One region of the Enterobacter cloacae complex sp. ECNIH7 genome, then DNA from elsewhere that is predicted to be linked to it. Evidence: predicted binding sites of a transcription regulator. Region 1 holds the regulator's gene; each other region holds the start of a gene.
The links. The regulator PurR, encoded in region 1, represses purine synthesis genes. The targets are predictions, from matches to a motif close to CANGCAAACGTTTGCNTG.
Positions count from the first base shown of each region.

Region 2: a site for PurR is predicted at 2,140-2,157, ahead of gcvT (glycine cleavage system aminomethyltransferase GcvT). Genes of this name have one in related genera too.
Region 3: a site for PurR is predicted at 2,605-2,622, ahead of galS (HTH-type transcriptional regulator GalS). Genes of this name have one in related genera too.

Region 1 is NZ_CP017990.1:2,154,898-2,159,105, reverse strand. It holds gene sodB (superoxide dismutase [Fe]) at 1-195, shown strand, start outside; gene WM95_RS10725 (MFS transporter) at 234-1,400, opposite strand; gene cydH (cytochrome bd-I oxidase subunit CydH) at 1,564-1,653, opposite strand; gene purR (HTH-type transcriptional repressor PurR) at 1,951-2,976, shown strand; gene punR (DNA-binding transcriptional activator PunR) at 2,995-3,906, opposite strand; gene punC (purine nucleoside transporter PunC) at 4,021-4,208, shown strand, end outside.
Region 2 is NZ_CP017990.1:4,122,660-4,126,867, forward strand. It holds gene gcvP (aminomethyl-transferring glycine dehydrogenase) at 1-449, opposite strand, end outside; gene gcvH (glycine cleavage system protein GcvH) at 574-963, opposite strand; gene gcvT (glycine cleavage system aminomethyltransferase GcvT) at 987-2,081, opposite strand; gene ubiI (FAD-dependent 2-octaprenylphenol hydroxylase) at 2,479-3,681, opposite strand; gene ubiH (2-octaprenyl-6-methoxyphenyl hydroxylase) at 3,694-4,208, opposite strand, start outside.
Region 3 is NZ_CP017990.1:3,321,005-3,325,212, forward strand. It holds gene mglA (galactose/methyl galactoside ABC transporter ATP-binding protein MglA) at 1-102, opposite strand, end outside; gene mglB (galactose/glucose ABC transporter substrate-binding protein MglB) at 182-1,180, opposite strand; gene galS (HTH-type transcriptional regulator GalS) at 1,474-2,496, opposite strand; gene yeiB (DUF418 domain-containing protein YeiB) at 2,652-3,809, opposite strand; gene folE (GTP cyclohydrolase I FolE) at 3,829-4,208, opposite strand, start outside.

The DNA of each region.
Region 1 (4,208 bases):
GCGGATGGCAAACTGGCTATCGTGTCCACCTCTAACGCGGGTACCCCGCTGACTACCAGCGCTAAGCCGCTGATGACAGTGGACGTATGGGAACACGCTTACTACATTGACTACCGCAACGCGCGTCCGAACTACCTGGAGCACTTCTGGGCACTGGTTAACTGGGACTTTGTCGCGAAGAACTTCGCCGCGTAAGAGACACGCAGAAGGGTTCGCCCTTCTGCGTTTTTGGTTTATTCCGCAGCGCAGGCTGCTTCAGGCTGTTTACGACCCGACATCATCACCAGCAGCAGGCCGAGCGCGGCAATAATCGCCCCCATCACCGGCACAAAGCTGTATCCCAGACCACCTGAAATCACGGCCCCACCGGCCGCGGCGCCCAGGGCATTACCCAGGTTAAACGCACCGATATTCACGGAAGATGAAAGTCCCGGCGCCTCGTGCGCGACACGCATCACGCGCATCTGCAGCGGCGGCACCACGGCGAAAGTGGCGGCTCCCCAGACGACCATCGCAATCGCGGCCCCAAACTCATTGCGCGCCAGCCACGGAATGGCAACCATGATGACTATCAGCAGGGTTAAGAAGCCCTTAAGCGTCCCGCTCACGGAACGGTCGGCAAATTTCCCGCCGAGAAAGTTGCCGATCGAGAAGCCCACGCCAATCAGCACCAGCATCGCGGTCACAAAGAGAGGGGTTGCGTGGGTGATGTCATGCAATACAGGTGAAATATAGGTGTAGAGGGTAAACATCGCCCCTGCCCCCAGCACGGTGGTCAGCAGCGCGGAGAGCACCTGCGGGCGCATCAGCACAGCCAGCTCTTTACGCACTTCCGGACGTTCTCCGGCGCTGCCTTTCGGCAGGGAGAAGAACAGCGCCACCATCGCAATCACGCCCAGTCCGGCCGTCGCCAGGAAGGACATTCGCCAGCCAATAACCTCGCCCAGCCAGGTTGCCGCAGGCACCCCGCCGATGTTGGCAATCGTTAGCCCCATAAACATGGTCGCCACGGCGCTCGCCTGCTTGTGTTTTGGCACCACGCTGGCTGCCACGACCGATCCCAACCCAAAGAACGCGCCGTGGTTAAGGCTGGTCAGAATACGCGATAGCATCAGAGTGGTGTAGTCCGGCGAAATGGCCGAAAGCACGTTGCCCAGGGTGAAAATCGCCATCAGGAAAATCAGCGCATTGCGGCGCGCGCGGTGCGAAAGCAGAAGCGTCATCAGCGGCGCACCGACCATCACGCCGATAGCGTAGGCGCTAATTAACATCCCTGCCGCAGGGATAGAGACATCTACGCCCCGGGCAATAACAGGCAGTAACCCCATCGGGGAGAATTCAGTGGTGCCAATCCCAAAAGCGCCAATCGCCAGGGCCAGCAGGGGAAAATTGATTTTCATGCGTCAACTCCGGATGCCGTGTCATTTGGTGACACAGAACAAAGAAGCGGAAAGCATGACATCAATCACAAAAAATGAGAAGTTAACAAAATGGCAAAAGATTTTTGCCAGAGAAGTAACAATCCGGGGAGTCGGGAGGGAGAAGGCTCTCCCTCCGCGTAAATCAGTGCAGCGCAGCCGTCAGACCGGCCGCAACAATCAGAGCCAGCACAACAACGGTGGTGAACAGCGAAAACTTAAGATCGGAACTCATCAATTTTTCTCCTTTTAATCCCCACACGAAAAGTGAGCTTGCTCATTTTTGCACAGATTACGTCAAAAATCTTCCTGGATTTATACTGATAACCACTTTACCTCTTCCCCTTTTCATCAAGATAGGACAAAATTCCACGCTAAATTTATTAGCGTACCGGCCATTGACCCCCTCCTGACGTCCCGTGTCGTTTTCCCGGCGTGCCGCAATTCAACATTGCGAGATAAGGGTGAGAGAAGGCAAACGTTTACCTTCAAGTTTTTCAGGAGCTTAGGATATGGTCTGGAGTGACATTTAATGGCAACAATTAAAGACGTAGCAAAACGCGCAAACGTTTCCACTACAACCGTATCACATGTAATTAACAAAACCCGCTTTGTGGCGGAAGAGACGCGCAACGCCGTCTGGGCAGCGATCAAAGAGCTGCACTATTCGCCAAGTGCGGTTGCGCGCAGCCTCAAGGTTAATCACACCAAGTCCATTGGATTGCTGGCGACCAGCAGTGAAGCGGCCTATTTTGCCGAGATCATTGAAGCGGTCGAAAAGAACTGCTTCCAGAAAGGCTATACCCTGATTCTGGGCAACGCGTGGAACAGCATTGAAAAACAGCGTGCCTACCTGTCGATGATGGCGCAAAAGCGCGTTGATGGCCTGCTGGTAATGTGCTCCGAGTATCCGGAGTCAGTGCTGTCGATGCTGGAAGAGTATCGCCATATTCCAATGGTGGTGATGGACTGGGGCGAAGCGCGCGCAGACTTCACCGATTCTGTTATCGATAACGCCTTTGAAGGCGGCTATATGGCCGGTCGTTATTTGATCGAACGCGGTCACCGCGAGATTGGCGTGATCCCCGGTCCGCTGGAGCGCAACACCGGCGCGGGCCGTCTGGCCGGTTTTATGAAAGCGATGGAAGAAGCGTTGATCAACGTGCCGGAAAACTGGATTGTGCAGGGCGACTTTGAGCCGGAATCGGGCTACCGCGCGATGCAGCAGATCGTCTCCCAGCCGCACCGTCCGACCGCCGTGTTCTGCGGAGGCGACATCATGGCCATGGGCGCGCTCTGCGCTGCCGACGAGCTGGGCCTGCGCGTACCGCAGGATATTTCCGTGATCGGGTATGACAACGTGCGTAACGCGCGCTTCTTCACCCCGGCGCTGACCACCATTCACCAGCCAAAAGACTCGCTGGGCGAAACGGCCTTTAACATGCTGATGGACAGAATCGTCAACAAGCGTGAAGAGTCGCAGTCCATTGAAGTTCACCCGCGTCTTATCGAACGCCGTTCCGTTGCGGATGGTCCGTTCCGCGACTACCGTCGTTAATCGCTTTACGGGGGCCAGCTACGCTGGCTCCCGTAACCATTCCCGGTTCAGCGTTTCGCTGTCTCCCAGATAATCCAGCAGCCAGGCCATCGCAGGCGAGACATCATTTTGCTGCCATGTCAGGCAGCAGGCCGCATCCGGGAACGGATTCTCCAGCGTCAGCTCAACCCACTCTCCGGTATCGATGCGCGGACGCGCGAAATGAACGGGCACCATCGCGACGCACAGCCCGGCGCTGAGGCACGTCGCCGACGATTCCCAGTCAGGGGCCACCACCCGCCGCTGGTTGTCGAGAAGCCAGGTGATACGCTTGGGCAATGAACGGGACGTATCTTCCAGCACCAGCGACGGCCAGTTGCGCAGCGTGTCATCGCTCAGCGGCCCTTCCATCGCCGCCAGCGGATGGTCGCTTGCCACCACGCATTTCCAGCTCAGCATTCCCATATCGCGAAAGGCGTAACGTCCCCCGACCGGGATCGCCTGCGTGGCCCCAATCGCCATCTCTGCCCTGCCGTCCGCCAGCGCATCCCAGACGCCGTTAAACACCTCCTGCGAGACCCGCAGCTCGACGTCAGAAAAATGACGATAGAAATCGACGATCATCTGCCGGGTGCGCTCGGGTTTAACGATGTTGTCCACCGCGATGGAAAGATGTCCCCGCCAGCCGTTAGCGATCTGCTGACACTGTTCGCGGGTGATCTGCATTTTTTTGATAACAGAACGCCCTTCTTTCAAAAACCACGCGCCTGCGGGCGTTAATTCCACATCACGATGCCGCCGTTCAAACAGCGGAACCGCCAGCCACTCCTCAAGCTGACGCACCGTGTAGCTGATTGCCGAAGGGACGCGGTGCAGCTCCTGCGCCGCACCGCTAAAGCTGCCGTTACGCGCAACAGCATCGACCACTTCAAGAGAATAATCTGACCACATTTTCTGCCTGCAAAATTTTTGAATGCACCCGCCAAATATTAGCGTTTCACAAGCGGCTTTGCACTCCCTACACTCAGCGCCAATGTATACCTGCCTCCTCAGGAGAATAAAATAATGCAACCCAGGAACAGTTTTTTAGTCTGGCTCGGCGGCTTGAGCGTGCTGGGCTTTTTGGCCACCGATATGTACCTGCCGGCGTTTGCCGCCATGCAGGAAGATTTACAAACGCCTGCTGCCGCCATCAGCGCCAGCCTGAGTTTATTCCTCGCCGGTTTTGCCTTCGCTCAGCTGCTCTGGGGACC
Region 2 (4,208 bases), 2.0 Mb from region 1:
TCATCCAGCAGAGACGCGGAGGCAATATCCATACCGGTCAGATCCAGCGTCACCTGCTGGAAGTTCAGCAGCGCTTCCAGACGGCCCTGGGAGACTTCCGGCTGATACGGGGTGTAAGCGGTGTACCAGCCCGGGTTTTCCAGCATGTTGCGCAGGATAACCGGCGGCAACTGCACGTTGGTGTAGCCCATGCCAATGTAAGACTTATAGCGCTTGTTCAGGCCTGCGATAGCCTTCAGCTCCGCCAGCGCGGCGAATTCCGTGGTGGCTTCCCCCACCTGAGGCGGCGTGGCAAGCTGGATGTCTTTTGGCACAATCTGGCCGATCAGTGCGTTTAATGAATCCGCGCCAACTGTCTTCAGCATCTCCTGCTGTTGCTGAGCATCCGGCCCAATGTGACGTTCAATGAAGGCGCCACGGTTTTCAAGCTGGCTTAAAGTCTGTGTCATGAGCGATGGTTCCTGAAACGTGCAGTGAATTTAAGTTCCCTCTCCCTCTGGGAGAGGGTTAGGGCGAGGGGAAGATGGGCACCCTCGCCCCTGCCCTCTCCCGAAAGGAGAGGGGGATAAACGATTACTCGTCTTCTAACAGTGCTTCGTACGCGGTCGCATCCAGCAGCGCGGCAACCTGAGATTCGTCGCTGGCTTTGATCTTGAAGATCCAGCCGCCTTCATAAGGCTCGCTGTTCACCAGCTCTGGCGAATCGCTCAGCGCGTCGTTGACGGCAACGATTTCGCCGCTCACAGGGGCATAGATGTCAGATGCCGCTTTTACGGACTCCGCCACGGCGCAGTCGTCGCCCGCGCTAACGGTCGTGCCCACGTCAGGCAGGTCAACAAACACCATGTCGCCCAGCAGCTCTTGCGCGTGCTCGGTGATCCCTACGGTGTAAGTGCCGTCCGCCTCTTTGCGCAGCCACTCGTGTTCTTTGCTGTATTTCAGTTCTGCTGGCACATTGCTCATTGAAGTTCTCCTGATAAAAATGATTAGGTGACCGGCTTACCGGCGCGAACAAAAATCGGTTTGGTCACGTTGACCGGCATTTCGCGGTTGCGGATTTGCACCACCGCCGTTTCGCCAATACCCGCCGGCACGCGTGCCAGTGCAATACTGTAGCCCAGCGTAGGGGAGAAGGTACCGCTGGTGATCACGCCTTCGCGAGGATTGCCGTCAGCATCGGTAAAGCGCACCGGCAGTTCACCGCGCAGCACGCCCTTCTCGGTCATCACCAGACCCACCAGCTGTTCAGTGCCCTTCTCGCGCTGCATCTCCAGCGCTTCACGGCCAATAAAGTCACGGTCAGCCGGTTCCCATGCAATGGTCCAGCCCATATTGGCGGCCAGCGGAGAGACGCCTTCGTCCATCTCCTGACCGTAGAGGTTCATCCCCGCTTCCAGACGCAGCGTATCGCGCGCGCCCAGACCCGCAGGCTTCACGCCCGCTTCCACCAGCGCACGCCAGAAATCAGCGGCCTTCTCGTTCGGCATGGCAATTTCGTAGCCCGCTTCACCGGTGTAGCCGGTGGTGGCGATAAACAGATCGCCCGCCTGCACGCCGAAGAACGGCTTCATGCCTTCGGTTGCTTTGCGTTGCTCGTCGTTAAACAGAGACGCGGCTTTCGCCTGCGCGTTCGGCCCCTGTACGGCGATCAGCGACAGGTCGTCACGGACGGTGATGTCGATGGCATAAGGTTCGGCGTGTTGGGTGATCCAGGAGAGGTCTTTTTCGCGGGTGGCGGAGTTGACAACGAGGCGGAAGAAATCTTCAGTGAAGTAGTAGACGATAAGGTCATCAATCACGCCGCCCGAGGCATTCAGCATGCCGGTGTAGAGCGCTTTACCTGGCGTCTTCAGTTTGGCGACGTCATTTGCCAGCAGATAACGCAAAAACTCCCGGGTGCGGCTGCCGCGCAGATCGACAATCGTCATGTGGGACACGTCGAACATACCGGCATCGGTGCGCACCGCGTGGTGCTCATCAATCTGCGAGCCGTAGTGCAGCGGCATCATCCAGCCATGGAAGTCCACCATGCGGGCGCCGCATAACACGTGTTGTTCGTACAAAGGAGTCTGTTGAGCCATCTTGTCCTCGTTGAAAAATTCACCGTGAAACCCGGTGTCGGCCCCGTTACCTGGCGCCGACGCAAACGTTCTCTTTTACCCGAACTTACCACCTAAACCAGCGGTTAACCATAAGGTAAAACGGGTCATCACATTAGCTTATGACCAAAAAACGCTAAAAAGCCTACAGAGTTATTCACTGGAAAAATGCGATTAACCCCGCACAAAATTAACAATGATCTAACAGGATTTAGCACATGGTGATATTTCGTGCGGAAAATCGGGCCGAATTTCCGTAACATAAAATCTCGTAGATTAGATTTTCTAATGCGAAAAATGACGTGAAATTAGAATATTTCAAACGAGGGAATTTCCCCGGCGCAGAGGCCGGGAAAATAAAGTGTGACGGGGATCGAGATTAGCGTAACCAGTCGGGAAGATCGTTAAGACCCATCGCCTGACGGAGGAGTTGAGGTTTGACGCCAGGAAGCGTATCGGCCAGTTTAAGACCAATATCGCGCAGCAGTTTTTTTGCCGGATTCGCGCCGGCAAACAGCTCGCGGAAGCCCTGCATGCCCGCCAGCATCATCGCCGCGCTGTGCTTGCGGCTGCGCTCGTAGCGACGCAGGTACAGATGCTGGCCGATGTCTTTCCCTTCGCGATGCAGGCGACGCAGTTCCTTAACCAGCTCCGCCGCGTCCATAAAGCCAAGGTTGACGCCCTGCCCGGCCAGCGGATGAATGGTATGCGCCGCATCACCGACCAGTGCCAGACGGTGCGCCGCAAACTGACGCGCGTAGCGGCCGGTTAACGGGAACACCTGCCGCGCGCTTTCAAGGGCGCATAAGCCAAGGCGGTTATCAAACGCCATGCACAGCGCCTGGTTAAAGGCCTCCGGCGTCGCCTCGTGCATCTGCTGGGCTTTCTCCGGCACCAGGGACCAGACAATCGAGCACAGGTGCGGATCGGCAAGCGGCAGGAATGCCAGAATGCCGTCGTTGTGAAAAATCTGCCGCGCCACGCCGCCGTGCGGCTCCTCTGTTCGGATCGTTGCCACCAGAGCATGATGACGATAGTCCCAGAAGGTCAGCGGGATATCGGCCTTGTTGCGCAGCCAGGAGTTCGCACCGTCGGCGCCGACTACCAGACGCGCAGTCAGCATGTCGCCGCTTTGTAAGGTGATAAACGCCTCGTTTTCACCCCACGCCACCTGCTGGACCTGCGCAGGCGCAATCAGAGTCACGTCACTGCACTGCTGTGCTTTCTGCCACAGCGCGTGGTGGATCACCGCGTTTTCGATGATATGGCCCAGATGGCTATAGCCCATGCTTTCATCATCAAAAGCAATATGACCAAAGCTGTCTTTATCCCACACTTCCATGCCGTGATAGCAGCTGGCGCGCTGCGCCACAATATCTGCCCAGACGCCAAGGTGCGTCAGCAATTTCTCGCTGGCGGCATTGATCGCCGAGACGCGGAGTTCCGGCGGGGCATCTGGCGCAACGGGCTGAGGCTGCTTTTGCTCCAGCACCGCCACGCGCAGGCCGCTGCCCTGTAAACCACAGGCCAGCGCCAGTCCGACCATACCGCCGCCAACGATGGCGACATCAACATTTTGCACGGTGATAACTCCTTAACGCGCGACCCAACCAAGAGTCCGCTGCGCCAGCACGTCACGTGCCGGAATGAATAATTCCATCGCCATCAGCCCGAGGTTGCGACCCGCAACCAGCGGCGCCCAGCGATTGGCAAAGAGATGGACTAAGCCGTCGGTAACGCCGATTGTCGCCTCTTTATCGGCCTGACGTCGCTTCTGGTAATGGCTTAGCACCGAATAAGCGCCACAGTCTTTTTGTTCGCCCCACGCCTGAGCAAGGGTTTCCGCCAGGCTCATGACATCACGCAGGCCAAGGTTGAACCCTTGTCCGGCAATCGGATGTAATGTCTGCGCGGCGTTGCCGACCAGCGCCACGCGGTGAGAAACAGATTGCGATGCGGTGGTTAACGACAGCGGATAGACCGCACGTTTCCCCGCATGGGTAATACGCCCCAGCCGCCAGCCAAAGGCTTTCTGCAGTTCGGAACAAAAACGTTCGTCGGACCAGGCTTTAACCTCTTCGGCCTTATCCTGCGAATGGCACCAGACCA
Region 3 (4,208 bases), 1.2 Mb from region 1:
TAAATTAACATTATCGAGTGCCTTAACGCCGGGAAATGACTTGTTGATACCGCTCATTTCCAACAGGTATTCACCGGATGACTGAGTATTTGTGCTGACCATAATTATACCTTGTTGGCCTCGCATATCGCGTTATAAAAGGGCGCAACGAATTGCGCCCAGTGGAGACAGTACCGCTAACTTATTTACCGATAAACTCAGCCAGGTTGGACTGGTCTACGCCCACGTAAGGTACGCGAACGATTTTGTTTTCAATTTTCCAGCTGGTGCCATCAGCCGCGCCTTTGCCATCGGCCAGGTTTTTCGCCAGATCGAAGGTCGCTTTCGCCTGGTTGTTGGCATCGTTCAGAACGGTACCGGCCATCGCACCGGATTTAACCAGCGCCAGCGCTTCTGGCAGTGCATCTACGCCGAATACCGGGATGGAGGATTTGTTGTGTGCTTTCAGCGCTTCTACCGCACCCATTGCCATCGCATCGTTGTTCGCGATAACCACTTCGATTTTGTTCGCGTTAGGGCCGGACAGCCACGCGTCCATCTTATCTTTCGCCTGAGCGGTATCCCACATCGCGGTATCTAACGCCAGCTGCTGGGTTTTCAGACCCTTGTCGTTCAGCTCTTTGATAACGTAAGTGGTACGGGCTTCAGCATCCGGGTGGCCTGGTTCGCCTTTCAGCAGCACGAACTGAATCTGACCGTCTTTATTCAGGTCCCAGTTCGGGTTCGCCGCCCAGTGTTTCGCGATCAGATCGCCCTGAATAATACCGGACTCTTTGGAGTCGGTACCGACGTAATACGCTTTGTCGTAGCTATCCAGCGCTTTACGGGAAGGTTCTTTGTTGAAGAAGACGATTGGCACGTTCTGGCCGCGCGCTTTTTCAATAACCGTGCCTGCTGCAGCCGGGTCAACCAGGTTGATGGCCAGGGCTTTCACGCCTTTCGCCAGCAGAACGTCGATCTGGTCGTTCTGTTTGGACTGGTCGTTCTGGGAGTCGTTCATCAGCAGCTGAACGTCTGGCGCTGCTTTCGCATCTTTCTCAATCGCTTTACGCACAACAGACATGAAGTTGTCGTCGTATTTATAGATGGTCACACCAATACGGGTATCCGCAGCGTGCGCTGCTGCACCAAAAAGCATGCTTGCCATTACGGCAGACAGGGTCAACACCTTCTTATTCATGGTATCTCCGGTTTTTTATGCAGGGTAGTTCTTGTGAATAACGATCGGCGGGCAGGTGTTAATAAAACGTTACTGACAGCCGAAGTTCACTTATAAAATTTCTATCTTCCGTGTTCGGTAACGCTCCAGAAATGCGTTTTATTCGTTGTTTGCGGCACATTCGCTATAGTGAAAGTGAATAATCACCGTTACATAGCGTTTCAGCCCCTAAAACGCTGACATCATAGTCAGCGCCTTGTTAAGATACTGTGAATTTACTCACAGATTGAAAACGGTTACATCAGCTCATGTAATCAGTTAGTGATCGGAACCACAATTTGCCGGGCCGCGACGGAGTGCCGACGCACTAAAGTCGGCATGAAACAGTGCGTTGCGCCCGGATCCAGCAGCCCTGCCGCCCCCTGTAACGCCAGCTCAGTCGCCAGTTTCGCCATAGAGGCAATGGGGTAACGCACCGTTGTCAGCTGCGGGTCGGTGTAACGGGCAATCGGAATATCATCAAAACCAATGAGTGATAAATGCTGTGGCACCGCAATGCCGTTATCTTTCAGCGCCGCCAGGGCGCCTGCCGCCATGCTGTCGTTATAGGCAAACACCGCAGTAAGCTGCAGATTGCGGCCCAGCAGCTCCACCATTGCCGCCTCGCCGCCCTGCATGTCCGGCGTACCGGTGCCCGTCCAGCTTTCTGACGGCGTAATGCCGTGCTCTTTCAGGGCGTTTTGCCACCCCTCGCGCCGCAGGTCGTCATCTTCAATATGATGGCTGGAGGCCAGATAACCGATCCGCTGATGCCCGTTGTTGATGAGCATTTTCGTCGCCATCATGGCGCCGCTGACGTTATCCAGCCCGACGCAGCGGTGGGCATAGCCGGGGACGATGCGGTTGATCAGCACCATGCCCGGGATCTGATCCATAAAGCCGGTTAGCTCTTCATCGCTCAAAGCTTTTGAGTGGACAATCAAGGCGTTACAGCGCTGGCGGATCAGCACTTCAATGGCATGTCGCTCCTTTTCCGCCTCATGATAGCTATTGCCGATCAGGACATATTTCTGATGCTGCTGGGCGACCACGTCGACCGCTTTGACCAGCGCGCCGAAAAAAGCGTCTGATACATCCATCACCACCACGCCGATGGTGTCGCTGACCTGCGTCGCAAGCGCCTGGGCATTGGCATTTGGCCGGTACCCGAGCTGGGTCACGGCTTTCATTACGATTTCACGGGTTTCAGGGCTGACCAGCGCGCTATTGTTCAGCACGCGTGAGACGGTAGCCACAGAAACGCCCGCCTGACGGGCGACGTCACGAATGGTGATCATATTCACCATCCTTCAAAGGATTGCAGCAACTCACAGACACCCCCTGTGTTTAGCAAGGTGGCTATTTTGGCAGCGAGAGAGAGGGGACTACGTGAAGAAGCTCACACTCATGAAAACGCTTACATCCGTTTTGTTAATGATTGTGATCCAGATCGTTATCTGGATATGTTCCTCAATGATACCCCTGAAGCATGTGCGGTTAACTGACGCCACACCCACTCCAGCGGTCCCTGGCGGAAATAGCGTAGCCAGAGAACAGAAAACGCCAGGTTAATCACCCAGACCGGAATAACAAACGCCAGCAGCGTGAGGCGGTCGAATTTCATAAACAGGCCAAATCGATAGAAAAGCGTGGTGCAGAGAAGCGTTTGCAGGAGGTAATTGCTCAACGCCATGCGGCCCACGCAGGCAATAGCGCTGACGATCCACAGGCGGGAAAGCGTTGGCCAGAAGCCATAGATCAGCGCCGCGTAGCCGATGGTCTGGAACGGCGCGCTCAGTTCGCGCGGCACCTGGAGCAGGAACGCGCACCAGCGGTAATCCCAGTGGATGTGCCACTGCGTGATTATCGCCGGGAGGTTAATCAGCACGCCGATCAGCACCAGCCCGACACCCGTTCGCCGATAGTGACGCAGGCTGAACTCCCCTTTCAGCCAGCCGGTGCGCATCAGTGACGCGCCCATCAGCATCATGCCCGCCAGCTGCCAGCCGTATTGCGCCCCCAGCGCAAGGAGGTTATCCCCCAGCATATCCGCGCGGTTGCTTATCGCTTCCGTACCGCCCTTCAGCTTCCAGTACTGTTCGTACTGCAGGTTAGCGGCATCCGGGATCCAGGAACGGTTCGTCGCTTCGCCGGAGATCGTCCCCAGCAGCAGCAGGACCCCAAGCCCCATGACGTAGAGCATCACGCCGGTGTTAAACAGGCTTTTTACGCTGTGCGCATCGCGAATCAGACGCCAGCAGATGAGCCCGACTAACCCATACGCGAGAAGAATATCGCCGTCCCAAAAGAACAGGCCGTGGATAAAGCCGAGGAGAACCAGCAGCGTCAGGCGCGACTGGATCCAGCGCGTACCGCGTTTGAGGAGGAGTTGCAGACCTGCACCAAACAGCAGGGCAAACAGCGTGAGGAATTTAACCTGCGCGAAGAGATCGAGGACAGCCCAGGTCCAGGCATCGCTGCGCGTGATGTCGCCATACCAGGCAGGATTGAGGTAAGCCGCCTTCGGCAGGCCGAAGGCGCTGATATTAAGCAGCAGGATACCGAGAATGGCGACGCCGCGAACAAAATCGAGCGTGACGTTTCGCTCCATGGTTCCTGCCCTGTAAGACTTAGTTGTGGTGACGTACGGCGCGCAGGAACTCCTGGCGGGTATTCTGGCTAGATTTAAACAGGCCGCCCAGCGACGTCGTGGTCGTTGCACTGGTCGCATCACGCACGCCGCGCGCCTTCACGCAGTAGTGAACCGCATCGATAGAAACGGCCACGTTATTGGTGCCCAGCAGCGTTTGCAGCGCGGTCAGGATCTGCTGCGTCAGACGCTCCTGCACCTGCGGACGCTGGGCAAAGAACTGCACGATGCGGTTGATCTTCGACAGGCCAATCACCGTATCTTTTGGGATATACGCCACGGTCGCTTTACCGTCGATGGTCACGAAGTGGTGTTCGCAGGTGCTGGTCAGCGTGATATCGCGTACCGTCACCATCTCGT